Regions from separate parts of the Paenarthrobacter sp. 10L412 genome, predicted to be linked through region 1. Evidence: riboswitches for the same ligand, from Rfam matches in the RefSeq annotation. Region 1 holds a riboswitch; each other region holds the start of a gene.
What was found. A riboswitch is a leader RNA that binds a small molecule or an ion and turns the genes downstream of it on or off. The one in region 1 is predicted to bind S-adenosylmethionine.

Region 1 (4,086 bases):
AACCCATGACGTGCCCCAGCTCGTGCTGCATAACGGCCAGCACGTAGTCCGAACCGCCCTCCTCCGCAAGAAGCTCCGCTACTTGCGGGGTGTCGAGCTCCAGGCTGCCCGTGATGTAGCTCTTGGGACCATTGTTGAGTGAGTACATGGTGCTGCCGCCCGTACCGATGACGGTCTCAGCCAGCGCCGGAGCCGTCTCGGGCGTGGTCCATGAAATCAGCAACGGTGCCCACCGGTCACCGTACTTGGACGGTTGGTACGGTTCGCGTTTAGCGGTAGGCAACTCATCGGTGCTGCCATCGTTGATGAACTGGATTCCGGACGCTGCGGAAATATTGGCGATTGCGGTGGCAAGCAGTGCATCCGTACCCTCCGGTGCGGTGGCGTCATTTACCACGTAGTGCAAGGGGCGGCACGGCGAGTACCCCACCGGAGTGCCGTCGTCGTTGGTTGCCAGGAACTTGTACGAATCGCTGGCGTTGGCTGGGGGCGGCGGCGATGCCAGCGGGGCGTCCGCCTCGTCGATTCCTGGAGGCGGCGCGTCCAGGGCGCGGGCCGGGGTCTGTTGGATCGGCTCGCTTTTGGGCGAATTGGGCAGGGCCACGCCCGGAAACAGCCCGATGATCCGCGGATCGCCGTGGAGCAAACCGCTGACAAGGACAGCCACGACGGCGGCTACACCGGCCATGAGAACGCCGCGAAGAATTCGGAGGGTTGTGCCCGCACGACGGTGTTTTGGCGCGCGCAACGGCGGCTGCTCCGAATCCACGGTTCTCCATTCCCTACGCCCCGGTCACGCGGGGCCGCGCGGAGGACGAACCAACATTACCGCCTAGACGATCATCGTTCCGAACGCGAGGCCAAGCCCATAGGTGGCGGCTGCGGCACCCAGGCCGATCGCCAGCTGCCGGAAGCCACGGCTCAGCGGTGAGGTCCCGGACAACAGTCCGACGACGGCGCCAGTCGCCAGGAGCGCGATGCCCACCAGAACACCGGCTACCAGCAGTGCCGCCACACCCGTCATGCCGAAAATAAACGGAAGGATGGGCACGATCGCACCGGAGGCGAAGAAGCAGAAGCTGGACATCGCAGCACCCCAGGCAGACCCCACGGTTTCGTGGTCGTCGGCGGGTTGCTCCTTTTCGGGTTGCAAGGAGAGGCTGGGATCGCAGTCGCAACTGAAGAGTCCCATGCGTTCGGCGGCGCGGTGCTCGGCGGCCTCGCGGGTCATGCCCCGGGCCAAATACACCAGCACGAGCTCGTTGTGCTCAATGTCCAAAGACGGGGCGGCTGTGAGGGTAGCCTGCGTGGGCAGCGTGGCGTTGAGCAACTCCCTTTGCGAGCGGACCGAAACGTACTCGCCGGCACCCATGGACAGGGCGCCGGCCAGCAATCCGGCCACTCCGCTCATGAGCACCACCGGGCTGGGAACGCCCGTTGCGGCCATACCCATAACCAGTGAAAGGTTGCTCACCAGGCCGTCGTTGGCACCAAAAACAGCGGCGCGGAAGGTACCGGAGAGCCTGTTGCGTCCACGGGTGGCAAGGCCCCTGACAACTTCTTCGTGGATTTGTTCGTCGGCAACCATGGCCGGGGTCGCGGCAGGTTCGGCACCGTAGGGGGAGCGGCCTTCCGCGCGCTGAGCCAAGGCGAGCACGAACACTGAACCAAAGTGCCGGGCCAGGAAGCCCAGCAGCTGGCTCCGGGTTGAAGCTCCCTTCGGCATACCAGCGTGCTCTCCGAGGAGCTTGAGCCAGTGTGCCTCGTGCCTTCCCTCTGCCTCGGCCAAGGCGAGCAGGATCTGGCGTTCTTCGCCGTCACGACGCTGGGCGAGTTCCCGGTAGACGGCGGCTTCGGCCCGCTCGTCGGCCAGGTATTGACGCCAGCGCCTGATGTCCGCGGCCGTGGGTGGGACTGGTTGGGGCGGTGTTCCGGATCCGGGGGCGGGGTCCGGAGCGGGGCTCGACGAACCGTGGGATTCCTGGTGCTTCTGCACTTTTTCTCCTGTGCTGGGTGGGGTAGTTGCGGCCCCATTGCACGCCCACTGTACCGCTTATTGGCGCGGATTTTTGGCCGGTATTCCTTAGCGGGAATGTTCGGCGTGCCTTAATTTTGGGCTAGATCCTGCCTTGCTCCGGGCGTGCCTTGACCCTCTTCAAGCACAGTGCTCAGATGGAAGGACAGGGGCGGGGGCCCTCCCCGCACTCGGTCAGCAGGCTGCTTGCCAGCCCACCAGACGGAGGTTGCAGCATGGACACCACCGAACCGCACGCCAACCACCCGGAACGGGAGACCATCGAATCAGACCCCGCTTACGACTACAGCGATGACCAGGAAGTCGACGAACCCTGGGTGGAGGAAATCGACGTCCCGGATGACGACGAGCGGGTTGTCCCCCTGGATGAAACCGAAGAATTCCGTGGGGAAGAAGACGAAGAATTCTAGGACCGTTTTCTTCTAGGCAGGGCCGTCTTCACCGAATCTGAAATGCCGCTCCAGTCCCGCCGGACGCCCGAGCGCTGCAACAGTCACCGTCAACGTCCTCGACGAATCACACCACCGCGACGGACGCACAGCCTGGGCAAGGGCCTGTGCTATCAGGTGCGCTTCGTGGTGCCGGAACCGGCTCAGGCCACCGTTCACGAACAGGGTCACCGTCCCAAGGACAAGGTCGACGCCGGGAATCACCGGGACGGTGGGCGCTTCGGATTCGGCGGGGGTGCTGAGGGCTTGGTACGGCAAGGACTGCTCCTTTGGGGAGTGCTCTTGCCCGCTCGGTTGTCTCTGGTCCGGGGCGGGCCGCTTCCTCATCCGAACCACCCGTGAACATGGGGTTGGTGTGTGGCCAGTCGGAGCTTGGCGCCACCTCTCTTGAAGCTGGGACCACTGTACTGGAGGAGTGCTGTCCGGGAGAAGTATGGCTCTCGGATCCCCTGCGTTGTGCGGCCTGGTGTGCGTGCCATGGGGCGTGGATGGGGCGCAGAGTGGCCCCGCAACGCCCGAATCTAGACGGAAAGCGCAACGGCGACGCTGCCCCGGGAAGGGGCGGCGCCGCCGTCGAACATTACTTGGGGCTGGGTCTGCTCAGCTAGCTGGCGTGGTGGCTGCTGACAGGGTGGGCCTCCAGGGGCAATTCGTCAGAGACCGCACCGGCCACGCGCTTGTCCCAAGCGGCCCGAACTTCGGGATCCGTGGGAGGCGTGAGGAGGGAAATCACGACGTATGCCACGAACGAGGCCGCCAGGCCGTAGTAGATGGGTTCGTTGGCGTAAACGCCATCGACGCTCGGAATGACTCCAGTTGCGAACAGGATCAGCAAGGCCAGAGTCAATACCGAGCCCACTGCCATGGACCAGGCAGCAGCGATACCGGTTCCGCGCTTCCAGACGAGGCCGCCGAGGATAGCGACGAGGAGGCCGCCTACCAGGATGTCGTAGGCAATGGTGAGGGCAACAACCACGTCCTGCGCGGCCATGGAGATCAGCACCGCAACGATGCCCAGGCCAAGAACCCAGTAACGGTTGGCCTTGACGTCGTGCTCGGGGTTTTCGGTGTCGTCAGTGTTGATGGTCTTGCCGAACCAGCTGGCAACGAACGGAACAACATCTGCGCGAGCCACGGTGGCGGCGGCAATCAGGGCACCTGAAGCAGTGGACATCATGGCTGCAACAGCTGCGGCCATGACCAGGCCGCCGATGCCGATGGGCAGGATGTGCGTTGCCACTTCGGCGTACACCACGTCCTTGCCGAGGTTGGCGACATCGATGTTGGGGAGCGCCACCCGGGCGGCCAGGCCGATCAAGGCACCGGCTACACCGTAGAGGATGCAGTAGACGCCGGCGGTCGCTCCACCCCAGCGTGCAACCTTGGGAGTCTTGGCGGTGAAAACGCGCTGCCAGATGTCCTGGCCGATCAGGAGTCCAAGGGTGTAAACAACGAAGTACGTGATGATCGTCTGGAGACCGATTCCGTCAATCTGGAAGAAGCTCGCATCGACGCGCTCACGGATGCCATCCAGTCCTCCGGCCGCATTCATGACGAACGGGAGCATCAGGAAGAAGATGCCTACGGTCTTGATGATGAACT
Region 2 (4,086 bases), on a different contig from region 1:
CGTGGGATACCTCATGGACCGTTTCGGAAAATTCGGCTGGAGTACGCCGCTGGCCATTGTCGTAAGCGCGGCCCTTCGTGGCAGCTACCACCTGTACCAAGGCTTCGGGCCGTTCATCGGCAACTTCGCTATGGGATTGGTCTTCGCCTGGATCTATACCAAGACGAAGCGGGTGATGCCTTTGGTCATTGCCCATGCTCTGCTGGACATCGTCGCGTTCGTTGGCTTCAGCCTCTTCGGCAAGGCGATCGGCCTGGGTTAGCGCCAAAAGAAATTCGGCCGCCATCGGTGGGTGACGTCGTTGGCACCCGCTGATGGCGGCCGAAGCTTGACCGGACACACTGGACCGGGAGGGGACCAGGGCCCCAGGGAAGGTGCGCGTCAGATCGTGACGGCGCCGGATGCGGTTTCGAAAGTGACGGACATGATGCCGGGCGTACCGTGCGGGGCCATCCACTGGACAGCGACGTCCTCGAGCGGCTTCTCAACGGGTTCGCCCAGCCATTCGGTAACGCGTTCCGCCGAGCCTGCAATGGTGAGGCTGGACATCTTGACGTCACTCTCATAGACCTTGGACGGGTGCAGTGAGGGGTCGCCCTCCCACTTGAGCAGGTACGGCACCTGGGGATCGGCGATCAAGCCGAGAATGCCGATCTGCTGCCAGACAAGTTCGCGGCCATCCGGGAACTTGCGGTTGCCCGGAACTGCGGACCGGCCGAGGCGTTCCTCGAAGGGGGCGAGGTCGTCAACGGCGACGCACCAGCCCATCCAACCGCCGCCAGCCGCCGAGCGTGCGCGGACTGCCTGGCCAAAGGGTGCCTTGTCAGAAGCAGGGTGGTCCAGGACCTCTACGACTTCCAGGTATTTGTTATCCGCCAAGGGAATGATCATGTTCCGGGTACCGAAGCGCGGGTGCACTCCGCCCCGGACTGCGTCCACTCCCAGAGCTGCGGAAATTCGTTCGGTAGTGGCCAAAAGGCCATCTCGTTCACAAGCGTAAGAGACGTGATCCATGCGCATGGCTTCATCTTGGCACTTTGTGATCGGGGTCTCAGCTAAGGGAAGCCTAACTAACATGGGACCTTATTGCGCGCCGCAGGAACGCGTCACGCCGGGTCGCGTAAAGACTGAAAAATACTGCCTTCGTCACAAAGCTGTCCAAGCACACGGGCGCTTCCTAGACTGGCCCCAGCCCACGCCTACAGCGATCAACGGCAAACCCGCGCGCCACTAAGAGGAGAATTCAATGTCCCAAGGATGGTCTTTCGAAACACGCCAGATCCACGCAGGGCAGGAGCCTGACTCTGCCACGGGAGCGCGGTCGCTTCCGATCTACCAGACCACGTCCTTCGTTTTCCCCAGCGCAGAGAGCGCAGCCAACCGCTTTGCCTTGGCCGAGCTCGCCCCGATCTACACCCGAATCGGCAACCCAACACAAGATGCCGTGGAGCAGCGGATCGCCAGCCTCGAAGGCGGGCTTGGCGCATTGCTCCTTAGCTCCGGACAGGCCGCGGAAACCTTCGCCATCCTGAACATTGCCGAGGCCGGAGACCATATCGTCGCCAGCCCCAGCCTTTACGGCGGCACCTACAACCTGCTGGCGCACACGCTGAAGAAGTTCGGCATCTCCGTGACGTTCGTGGAGGACCCGGACAACCTGGACCAGTGGCGGGACGCCGTGCAGCCCAATACCAAGCTGTTCTTCGGCGAGGTGGTGTCCAATCCGCGCCAGGACGTGCTGGACATCGAGGGTATTTCACACGCCGCGCATGAGGCCGGAGTGCCGCTGATCGTGGATAACACGCTCTCCACCCCATACCTCATTCGTCCCATCGAATGGGGTGCGGACATCGTGGTGCACTCGGCTACCAAGTATCTGGGCGGCCACGGTGCGGCGATCGCGGGCGTGATCGTGGACTCCGGAAACTTTGATTTCGGCAAGGACCCGGAGCGCTTCCCGGGATTCAACACTCCGGACCCCAGCTACAACGGGCTCGTTTACGCCCGGGACCTTGGCAAGGATGGCGCGCTCGGAGCCAACCTCTCCTACATTCTCAAGGCCCGTGTGCAGTTGCTGCGCGATCTGGGTTCGGCGGTTTCCCCGTTCAACGCCTTCCTCATCGCCCAAGGGCTGGAAACCCTGAGCCTGCGCGTCGAGCGCCACGTCTCCAACGCCACCAAAGTGGCGGAATGGTTGGAAGCCCACGACGACGTCGAATCGGTCGCCTTCGCGGGTCTGCCGTCCAGCCCTTGGTATGAGCGCGGCCGTAAGTATGGGCCGAGGGGTACCGGAGCAGTGGTGGCATTCAACATCAAAGGTGGCGTCGAGGCCGGCAAGCGATTCGTCGATGGCCTGGAGTTGCACTCCCACGTTGCCAACATCGGTGACGTCCGCTCGCTGGTCATCCACCCGGCGTCGACTACCCACAGCCAGCTCACGGTCGAACAGCAGCTGGTTGCGGGAGTGAATCCCGGCCTTGTCCGCCTGTCCGTGGGAATCGAGCACGTAGACGACATTATTGCTGACCTTGAGGCTGGTTTCCGGGCTGCCAAGGGCGCTTAGCGGAGCGGCCGCCCGCCGACGAAAATTCGCCGGGCGGCCCCTGGCCGTGCGTGTTCCTGAACGAAGCGGCCCCAAACCGTCACACAGCTGTCACATTCTTCGCCAAAACAGCTGTATTTTTCCTAGACTCTACGTATTAGGTCATGAGTGCCAGTGACAGCCCCGGCTTGCTGGCCGGCAACCCTCCTCCGCGGTGGGGTGCCCCGGGTGAAGACCTGGCCTGTCGCACGCAAGGCGGCAGGCAAGCGCGAGGTTAGGTGTCAAAGGAATGACCATTACTGCTACAGCACCCCCCAAACCGGGCAAAGAAGACGGGACGGTCAAGTACGCCGGCGTAGGTTCGCTGGAACTTGAAGCCGGCGGTTTTCTCCCGGACGTTGTGTTGGCCTATGAGACCTGGGGGCAGTTGAACGCGGATGCGTCCAACGCAGTCCTCGTCCAGCACGCACTGACGGGAAGCACGCATGTGGCCCGCGGTGCCACTGATGAGGAAGGCTGGTGGGAGCAACTCGTTGGCCCGGGCGCGACGATCGACACCAACCGGTTCTTCGTTATCTCCATCAACATTGTGGGCGGCTGTTACGGCAGCACGGGCCCATCGTCCCAGGCGCCGGACGGGCGGCCCTGGGGATCCCGCTTCCCCCTGATCACTTTGCGCGACAGCACGGTGGCTGAAGCCCGCCTCGCCGACGCGTTGGGGATCAAGTCATGGCACGCCGTCCTTGGCGGTTCCATGGGTGGGGCGCGGGCACTTGAGTGGGCGGTGACCTTCCCTGAGCGTGTCCAGCGGTGCGCAGTTATTTCTGTCGGCGCCTACAGCACAGCCGAGCAAATCGCTTTCGCCCAGTCGCAGACACTCGCCATCCGCCAGGACCCGAACTTCAACAACGGCGATTACTACGGTGGACCAACTCCTGAGGCGGGCCTTGCCCTGGCCCGACGGATAGCCCACATCACGTACCGATCAGCGCTGGAGCTTGATTTCCGCTTCGGCCGGGAAGCCCAGCATCAAGAGACGCCCCTGGCTGCCCCGGTCCTGGGGGAGCGTGGCCGCTACCAGGTGGAAAGCTACCTCGACCACCAAGGCACCAAGCTGGTGCGCCGGTTCGATGCGAACAGCTACATCGCCATCACTGAGGCACTCATGTCCCACGACATCAGCCGTGGCCGGGGCACCTTGCAGGAGGCCTTGGCCAGCGCCACTGCTGAATTCTTTGTAGCAGCCGTCGACTCCGACCGCCTCTATTTCCCGGCCCAGTCATTGGAACTGGCACAAAATCTGCCTGGCGACGTGCCCGTCCACGTGATCGAGGCCCCCATCGGGCACGATGGCTTCCTCACCGAAATCGGGCAACTGTCAGCCCAACTGCATCAGGCCTTCTTCGCCTAGGCCGGCTTAGCCGTTCATGATCTCGCCGCGCTGCTTCATGTAGTCCTCCATGGCGATCTCGCCGTTGCTGAACTTGAGGTCCAGTTCGGCCAGTTTTCGCGCACGGAAGCCTTGCTGCTCAGAGCCGCTGTTG
Region 3 (4,086 bases), on a different contig from region 1:
AGCTCCACCGATCCGTCAGCCGAGGGAATTGGGTCGCCGTGCGGATCCCGGAGGGGATGGCCAAGCTTGGCGGCCATGCGTTCGATGAAGGTATCGGACACCGCGTGCTCCAACATCTCAGCTTCATCATGGACTTCGTCCCAGCTGTAACCGAGTTCCTCAACGAGGTAAGTCTCAATGAGGCGATGACGCCGGACCATAGACAGTGCAAGGCGCATGCCCTCCGGAGTCAGCCTGATGGCACTGTAGGGTTGGTGGTCCACCAAGCCCTGGTCCTTGAGTTTGCGGACCATTTCAGACACCGAGGAATTGGCAACGCCAAGCCGCAGGGCAAGCTGCGAGGACGTAATCGGTTTGTCCTGCCACTCCGTATAGGAGTAGATGACCTTGACGTAGTCCTCGATCGAGGAGGAGGGCGTACTGGTCTTCACACACCAAGCCTACCGTGGCGGGGCGCCGTGGATCTTGCGGGCCCGCCACGTAGTGGTCAGGTACGGCAATCCAAGGAGTTGGCCGGGGGCATGGCCGAGATGATCGTAGAGGTACCATTCCAGGTTGCCCATGACCTTTGAGCGGGTGGCTTCATTTGCGCGGAGGTAGTAGCTGCGCGATTTTGTGAGCTCCATGATGTCCTCCGGTGACACGGCGTCCTCCCAGCTGGTGAGATGACTCGTCAAGTCCATGAATTCCGGTCCGATAACTGGCCGGAAGCCGGGCTTGTGCACATCTCCGGCGTGCATGATGCGTGACAACCGGTGAACCCAGGGCACCGAAGTGTCCAGTTGGTTCCATATCAGGCCGAGTACTCCGTGGGGCCGGAGGATCCGGGCGATTTCCGTGCTCGCTTTCATCGGGTCACACCAATGCCATGCCTGGGCAACGCTGACGACGTCGAATGCTGAGTCCGCCAGCCCTGTTGCCTCGGCCGTTCCCTCCAACGCCTCAACGCCGGGATAGGACTTTCGAAGTTGCTCCAGCATGTCTGTGGAAGGATCGACGGCGGCCACCTGCAGACCGCGGTCCACGAGCAGGGCCGTAAACTTGCCTGTGCCTGCACCAATATCCGCGGCGGTCTTCGCTCCAGGAGGAAGAAGCCAATCCACTGAGTCTGTGGGATAGCCGGGCCGAACGCGATCGTAGTGTTCGCCGCCGTCCTGGAAGCTCTGGCCCAGTTCGTGGCGGCGCGTGGCATGCAGCTTGGGACCACCTGGCCTGCCAGCGCTGCCGGAAACACCTCCGCCGGAAACAACGCCGCCGGAAACACTGCCGGAAGGCACGGCCACGCACAGACTCCTTTACCGCGAACGCCAGTTACCCTACGAATTTACCGCACAGTACGCGTGTTTCAGTCAATCGTGCAGGGTGCAGCCCCTGCGGTGCCCGGGGTGTTTGGAGCCCATTCCGGATAGATGCGGTGGTCGTTGGCCGGTACCCAGCGGCCTTCGTCCACTACATAGTCCCAACCGAGCCCTGTGCGCTTGAGTTCTTCGATACCAGCCAAGAGTCGTGTGGCATCCTCCAAGCGGGAGCCCACGCCGAAGCTGGCGCGCAGTGAGCCGGAAGGGAGTCCTAGCCGCTTGAGCAGGGGATGGGCGCAGAAGCGGCCGTCCCGAAGTCCTACACCGTGTTCGGCGGCGAGGTAGGCGGCCACCAGTCCGGCGTCGAATCCTTCCACCGAGAAATTGACCACGCCGATGGTGTCCTCGGAGTCGCTGAAGATCCGGTGGACGGTCACGCCGTCGATTGCTTCAAGTCCCTGTACGAGGTAGGAGCGGATGGCAGCTTCATGGGCATGCCAGGCATCCTGGTCCAAGCCGGCAAGCACCTGCGTCGCGCGGGCCAATGTTGCCGCGCCGAGGACGTTGGGGGAGCCGCCCTCGTGGCGTGCGGGACCTGAGGCCCAGCTGACCGAGTCCAGGCGGGCTTCACGAACAGCGCCACCACCGGCAAGGTGGGGAGTGCCGGCGTCGAGCCAGTCAGGACGGCCCACAACAACACCGGCGCCGAACGGAGCGTAGAGCTTATGCCCGGAGAACACGATGTAGTCGACGTCTGCCTCGGTGATGTTGATGCGGCGGTGCGGGGCAAGCTGTGCAGCGTCCACCACAATCCGGGCACCGTATTCGTGTGCAAGTGCTGCGAGTTCGGCGATCGGCAGGATTTCACCGGTCACGTTCGAGGCCCCGGTGACCGCCAGCAATGACACGCCGCCTTGACTGAGTTCCTCGCGGAGCTTGGCCAGGGTAGCTGTCAGTGTCGAAGCAGCTACGACACTGCGGTGGGGGACGCCCTGCCAGGGAAGGAGGTTGGCATGGTGCTCGATGTCCAGGTATAGGACCTCGCCCGTTGGCTTTCCGTCCAGTTGCGGGAGGCAGCCCGCCAACAGGTTCAGCGAGTCCGTGGTGTTCCGGGTGAAGATGACGGAATCGTCGGGACGGCCGCCGACGAATTCGCGGACGATGTCGCGGGAGTTCTCGTAGACCGAGGTGCTGATCTGGGAAGCGTAGCCCGCGCCGCGGTGGACACTGGCGTAGTAGGGGAGGATCTCGTTGAGATACGCAGAAACGATTGTCAGCGCTGGAGCGGATGCTCCGTAGTCGAGGTTGGCATAACGGACGTGGCCACCCTGGATCAAGGGAGCTTGCAGCTCCGCGCCCGTGACGGCGGCCAGTGGCCTGCCTGCAGCGGCTTCGTGCGCTGCTTCTTCGACCACAAGGGACGGCAGAACGGTGGAGTTGAACGTAGCAGTGCTCATGGGACCTCACTCAAGAGGGACCCCCCTGTGGGGATCCGCGCTTGCCGTATCCGTTCCGGACCGGCCAGGTCGTCACCCGGGGCACCCCACCGCGAATGGAGGGTTGCCGGCCAGCAAACCGGGGTTTAGCGCTGGCACTCGTGACCTGTAAAGAGGTTAGGTCACGCATCTGGCCTGCTCCAAAGTCGCTTCGCTTTGTTAAGCACATTGTTACGACGGGTCCGGAAACTGGGCTTTGGGCGAAGAAAAGACGGCGGATGCCCCGAAAAGGAGGCGTCCGCCGTCGAAAATTCTATGCAAAGCCGGTTGGCTTGTTGGTGCCGCTGGGTCAGAGGAGGTCATCCAGGGCAGGGTTTAGCCGCTTGAGGACCTCTGAATGCAGGATGGAGTTGGTGGCCAGGGCATTGCCGCCAAAGGGGCCGTCCTCGCCTTCCAGCGAGGTGAAACGGCCGCCGGCTTCCGTCACGATGGGCACCAGCGCTGCCATGTCGTAAAGGTTCAACTCTGGCTCGCAGGCGATATCCACGGCCCCCTCGGCAACCAGGCAATAGGACCAGAAGTCGCCATAGGCGCGCGTGCGCCAGATGTCTTCCGTCAACCCCAGGAACTCGTCCAGATTGCCGCGTTCCTTCCAACCGGAGAGGCTGGAATATGACATTGAGGCATCCGCCAACCGCGAAACGTTTGACACCTTGAGCCGGGTGGCTGACGCCAGGGAGCGGCCCATGTAGGCCCCCATGTCCTTTGCTGCCCACCAGCGCTTGCCCAGTGCGGGAGCGCTGACAACTCCAACGACCGGCTCGCCTTCGTCAACCAGTGCGATCAGGGTGGCCCACACGGGAACGCCCCGAACGAAGTTCTTGGTTCCGTCGATGGGGTCGATGATCCAACGCCGGGAGCCATGGCCGCTGCTGCCGAACTCCTCGCCGAGGACGGCGTCACGGGGGCGCGAGCGCGACAGTTGGCCACGGATGGCTTCTTCCGCAGCCTTGTCGGCATCCGTCACGGGCGTGAGGTCAGGCTTGGTCTCGACCTGCAGATCCAGAGCCTTGAAGCGGTCCATGGTTTGGGCGTCCACGGAATCCGCCAGCACGTGGGCCAGTCGAAGGTCGTCGTTGTAGCTGGAAACGGGTTGGGTCATGCCACCAAACTATCGTGAAACGTTCCGTGCAGCTGGGATGTGGAGCACCAATGCTTAGTTGACGGTACCCAGTTCCTTGGTCTCTTTGGCTTCCAATCGAGGGTCCGCGCCCAGCAGTCGCCGGAGCGAAGACAAGCGGGCCACTCCGGAAGGACCGGCATGTCCCTCGTTCACCCACGCGTCCAGGCCG
Region 4 (4,086 bases), on a different contig from region 1:
CGGCTAGGGCCTTCGCCCCGGGTACCAGGGTGCCGTCCGCATCGATCGCTTCACCTTCACCGATGGCGACGGCGGCGACGGCGGCGAGTTGGGTGAGGTCCGATGAGCCGACTGATCCTTCGCGGGGGATGGCGGGAAGAACTCCGTGGTTGAGTAGTTCCGCATAGAACTGGGCAGTCTCCGGGCGTACACCGGAGCCGCCGCGGCTGAATCCGATGAGCCGGGCGAGGATCACGGCGCGAGCGGAGGGCCGGTCCAGATGGTCGCCCACACCACTGTTGTGGTATCTGACTACTTGGATTTGATAGGCGAGAACCGACCTCTCCTCCACAGCCGTATCGCGTCCGGATCCGAGGAGGGTGTTGAGGCCGTAGATTTTCTGCCCTGAGGTCGACGCGCGCTCCAGCACTTCGCGTGAGCGGCCGATCAAAGACAACGCATCGTGGTTGAGTTTCACGTGAAACGCCGGATCCAAGGCAGCCTGCGCCACGCTTTCAGGGTCCACCGGCGATGTGCCGATCAGCAGGGTTCTGGGCGCGGAGGAGATGGGCTCGGAGGACATCAGAAGTCCAGAAGATTCTGGCGGAAGCCACCGTCGCCGTAACTCTTCCTCAACAGGCCACGGCGTCGCAGTTCGGGAGTGAGCTTGTCCAGCACTCCGTGCACGGTGACGGGGTCCACGAAGCCAGAGAAGAGGAAGCCGTCGCCACCCACAGCCTCGCCAGTCTCCTCGAGGTAGTCCGCGATTTCACCAACCGTGCCGATGATCGAATCGCCGGCACCACCGCTGCGTGCCTGAAGGATCTGGCGAAGGGTAGACCCCGGAGGCGCTGCCTTGGCGAAGTGCTCCAACGTGCCTTGGTTGCTGTTGGTGCTCAATTCAGGCAACGGCGCATCGAGGTCGAACTGCTTGAAGTCGATCACGGACAGGTAGGAGATCGAGTTGAGCTGGCTGTCGATATCACGCTGGGTAAGCTCCCGGCGCTGTGCACGCAAGTCCTCGGCCTCGGCTGATGAACCAACCACGGTGGGCTTGAGCACGAAAAGTACCTTGACGTCGTCGGGGTTCCTGTCCGCCTTGGCAGCCTCGGCACGGATGGAATCCCGGTAGGCCTTCATTCCGTCAACGCCACGCGCCAAGGCGATCGCCACATCTGCATGCCCACCCGCGAACGCTTTGCCCCGAGGAGAAGCACCGGCCTGCACCAGCACGGGCTCCTCTGGCAAAGGTGCGGTGTTCAGCGGACCTCGGACCTTGAAGAAGTCACCCTGGTGGCTAATGGGATGCACTTTGGTGTGGTCGGCGAACACGCCGGCCTCAACGTCCTCAATCACAGCGCCGGGTTCCCAGCTGCGCCAAAGCTGCCGGACGACGTCGACGAATTCCTCCGCCTTCTCGTACCGAAGGTCGTGTTCAATCTGCTGGTCCAACCCGTAATTCTGTGCCGCCAGGTCACTGCCGGAGGTGACAACGTTCCAGCCGAGCTGGCCCTCGGAGAAGTGCTGCAGCGTGGCCAGGAGCCGTGCGGCTGTGAAGGGCGGATAGAACGAAGCGCTGACAGTCGGCACAATCCCAAGGTGCTTGGTGGCGGACAGAAGGTACGGGACCAGAGCCAAAGGATCATGCTTGGGCGCAAAGGAGGCGTGTGCCAGCGAAACCTCGGCGGTGCCGCCATAAGTATCAGGAACAGTAAGGGAGTCCTCGATGATGAAGAGGTCAAGGCCGGATTGCTCAAACGCGCGCACGGCGTCTTGATACAGGGCAGGTTTCTTCCAGTCGTAGCCCAGGCTGTAGCCGGGAGTTCCCCACCCCTGGACACCAAAACCGTGCCCCACGAACCATCCAAAATGCAGCATGGGCTTGAGTGTAGAGCTGCCTTGTCCGTTCACCGCGACCTGATTTCTTGCGAAGTTACAGGGGGTCGTACTGCGTCAATTATGCTCCCGGGGCGTCACATTTGGGCTGCTACCCCAGCGCCGGCCGGTTACGCAACATGACGAGCGCGTAACCGCTTGCAAGTGCGGGCCGCCGCCGCGGGATGTTACGTTTTTCTTGAGTAATGAGCACCAGCGCCAAGCCCTGACTTGCTGGTCGGCAACCCTCTCTCCGGCGGGGTGCCTCAGGTGACTACTCGGCGTATCGACACTTCGAACTGCAAGCGTGACTGAGGAGCACCAGCCAATGCCTGAACCCACTGAAGAAAAACTCTCCTACCGCCTGATTACAGGTCCGGATACCCGTGAATTCTGCGAGCGGATCACCACGGCCCTCGCCGACGGCTACGTGCTCCACGGCAGCCCGGCAGCCACGTTCAATGGCACGGATGTCATCGTGGCGCAGGCGGTCGTCCTGCCCGCTGCCATCGCCAACGCAGACGCCGCCGTCGCGAATGCTGTTGACCAGTTGGAGAACGACGACGACGAAGAAGCATTCGAGGGACACGCATGAGTTACGCAGGTGACCTGACCCCGCAGGACGCGTGGGCCAAGCTTGAAGAAGGCGCCATCCTGGTAGACGTCCGCACCGAGGCCGAGTGGGCACACATCGGCATTCCGGACACCAAAGCCACAGAGAATGATCCCCTGTTCATTCAGTGGAACCTCGCCGGTGGCATTCCCAACTCCCGCTTCCTCGAGGACCTGCAGCAGCAGGCACCCGAGGGCGAGGGCGTGGAACTCGTTTTCATCTGCCGCTCAGGCCAGCGCTCCATCTCTGCCGCCATCGCCGCGACGCAGGCCGGGTTCACCGCCTACAACGTGCTCGAGGGCTTCGAAGGTGACCCGGACCGCTACGGCGAGCGCACCATCAACGGCTGGAAGAACCGCGGCCTGCCAACCAACCTGGGGAACGACTAAGTGACTTTCAATCCCGATGCCGCCAGCTGGAGCCCTGACACCCAGGCAGTACGCGGTGGCCTTGACCGTACCAACTTCCAGGAGACGTCCGAACCCGTCTTCCTGAACTCCGGCTTCGTCTACGAATCCGCTGCCGCCGCCGAACGCGCCTTCACCGGCGAGGACGAGCGCTTCGTTTACTCCCGCTACGGCAACCCGTCCGTGGCCACATTCCAGGAGCGGTTGCGGTTGCTCGAAGGAACCGAAGCGTGCTTTGCGACGGCGTCCGGCATGTCCGCGGTGTTCACCGCCTTGGGTGCCCTCCTGGCTGCCGGTGATCGCGTCGTTGCCGCCCGTTCCCTGTTCGGCTCGTGCTTCGTAATCCTCAACGAGATCCTGCCGCGCTGGGGCGTAGAGACCGTGTTTGTCGACGGTCCCGACCTCGACCAGTGGCGTGCTGCCCTCTCCGAACCGACCACCGCCGTGTTCTTCGAGTCGCCCTCCAACCCCATGCAGGAAATCGTGGACATCGCCGCCGTCAGCGAGCTGGCGCATGCTGCGGGAGCGACCGTCGTCGTCGACAACGTCTTTGCCACTCCCCTGCTGCAGCGTTGCGGTGACTTGGGCGCGGACGTCATCGTGTACTCCGGCACCAAGCACATCGATGGCCAGGGACGTGTCCTTGGCGGGGCAATCATGGGCACCAAGGAATTCATCGATGGCCCGGTCAAGCAGCTGATGCGGCACACCGGACCGTCGCTCTCCGCGTTCAACGCCTGGGTGTTGACCAAAGGCCTGGAGACCATTGGCTTGCGCGTGAACCACAGTTCAGCCTCCGCTTTGAAAATCGCGGAATGGCTTGAGCAGCAACCCGCCATCAGCTGGGTCAAGTACCCCTTGCTGAAATCGCACCCACAGTACGAGCTCGCAGCCAAGCAAATGAAGGCTGGCGGCACCGTGCTGACGTTCGAGTTGCTGCCCTCTTCTGGGCGTTCAGCCAAGGATGCCGCGTTCGCGTTGCTGGACGGTCTGCGCGTCATCGATATTTCCAACAACCTGGGCGACTCCAAGTCCCTCATCACGCATCCGGCCACCACCACCCACCGGGCCATGGGGCCCGAAGGTCGCGCGGCCATCGGGCTGAGCGACGGCGTGGTCCGTTTGTCCGTGGGCCTGGAAGATGTAGACGATCTCATCCTGGATCTGGAGAAGGCCCTCAAACAGGTCTAGCCTTGCTGCCATGAGCGGGAA

Region 2: it holds a riboswitch for S-adenosylmethionine, as region 1 does, so the genes downstream of both, metX (homoserine O-acetyltransferase MetX) here and AC1DD7_RS17555 (hypothetical protein) in region 1, are expected to answer to the same signal.
Region 3: it holds a riboswitch for S-adenosylmethionine, as region 1 does, so the genes downstream of both, AC1DD7_RS11400 (aminotransferase class V-fold PLP-dependent enzyme) here and AC1DD7_RS17555 (hypothetical protein) in region 1, are expected to answer to the same signal.
Region 4: it holds a riboswitch for S-adenosylmethionine, as region 1 does, so the genes downstream of both, AC1DD7_RS04715 (DUF1737 domain-containing protein) here and AC1DD7_RS17555 (hypothetical protein) in region 1, are expected to answer to the same signal.

Annotation. Positions count from the first base shown of each region.
Region 1 is NZ_JBFTJT010000012.1:94,399-98,484, forward strand. It holds gene AC1DD7_RS17540 (matrixin family metalloprotease) at 1-688, opposite strand, end outside; gene AC1DD7_RS17545 (VIT1/CCC1 transporter family protein) at 833-1,996, opposite strand; gene AC1DD7_RS17550 (hypothetical protein) at 2,251-2,445, shown strand; gene AC1DD7_RS17555 (hypothetical protein) at 2,458-2,742, opposite strand; SAM riboswitch class IV at 2,758-2,877, opposite strand; gene AC1DD7_RS17560 (sodium:solute symporter family protein) at 3,089-4,086, opposite strand, start outside.
Region 2 is NZ_JBFTJT010000002.1:184,927-189,012, reverse strand. It holds gene AC1DD7_RS02680 (CPBP family intramembrane glutamic endopeptidase) at 1-262, shown strand, start outside; gene AC1DD7_RS02675 (VOC family protein) at 382-1,020, opposite strand; gene AC1DD7_RS02670 (bifunctional o-acetylhomoserine/o-acetylserine sulfhydrylase) at 1,247-2,563, shown strand; SAM riboswitch class IV at 2,703-2,817, shown strand; gene metX (homoserine O-acetyltransferase MetX) at 2,832-3,953, shown strand; gene AC1DD7_RS02660 (hypothetical protein) at 3,960-4,086, opposite strand, start outside.
Region 3 is NZ_JBFTJT010000007.1:243,003-247,088, forward strand. It holds gene AC1DD7_RS11390 (metal-dependent transcriptional regulator) at 1-431, opposite strand, end outside; gene AC1DD7_RS11395 (class I SAM-dependent methyltransferase) at 441-1,196, opposite strand; gene AC1DD7_RS11400 (aminotransferase class V-fold PLP-dependent enzyme) at 1,346-2,755, opposite strand; SAM riboswitch class IV at 2,788-2,901, opposite strand; gene hisN (histidinol-phosphatase) at 3,084-3,896, opposite strand; gene rsgA (ribosome small subunit-dependent GTPase A) at 3,951-4,086, opposite strand, start outside.
Region 4 is NZ_JBFTJT010000003.1:296,618-300,703, forward strand. It holds gene AC1DD7_RS04705 (aromatic amino acid ammonia-lyase) at 1-562, opposite strand, end outside; gene AC1DD7_RS04710 (NtaA/DmoA family FMN-dependent monooxygenase) at 562-1,890, opposite strand; SAM riboswitch class IV at 2,057-2,168, shown strand; gene AC1DD7_RS04715 (DUF1737 domain-containing protein) at 2,183-2,449, shown strand; gene AC1DD7_RS04720 (rhodanese-like domain-containing protein) at 2,446-2,856, shown strand; gene AC1DD7_RS04725 (O-succinylhomoserine sulfhydrylase) at 2,857-4,065, shown strand; gene AC1DD7_RS04730 (hypothetical protein) at 4,076-4,086, shown strand, end outside.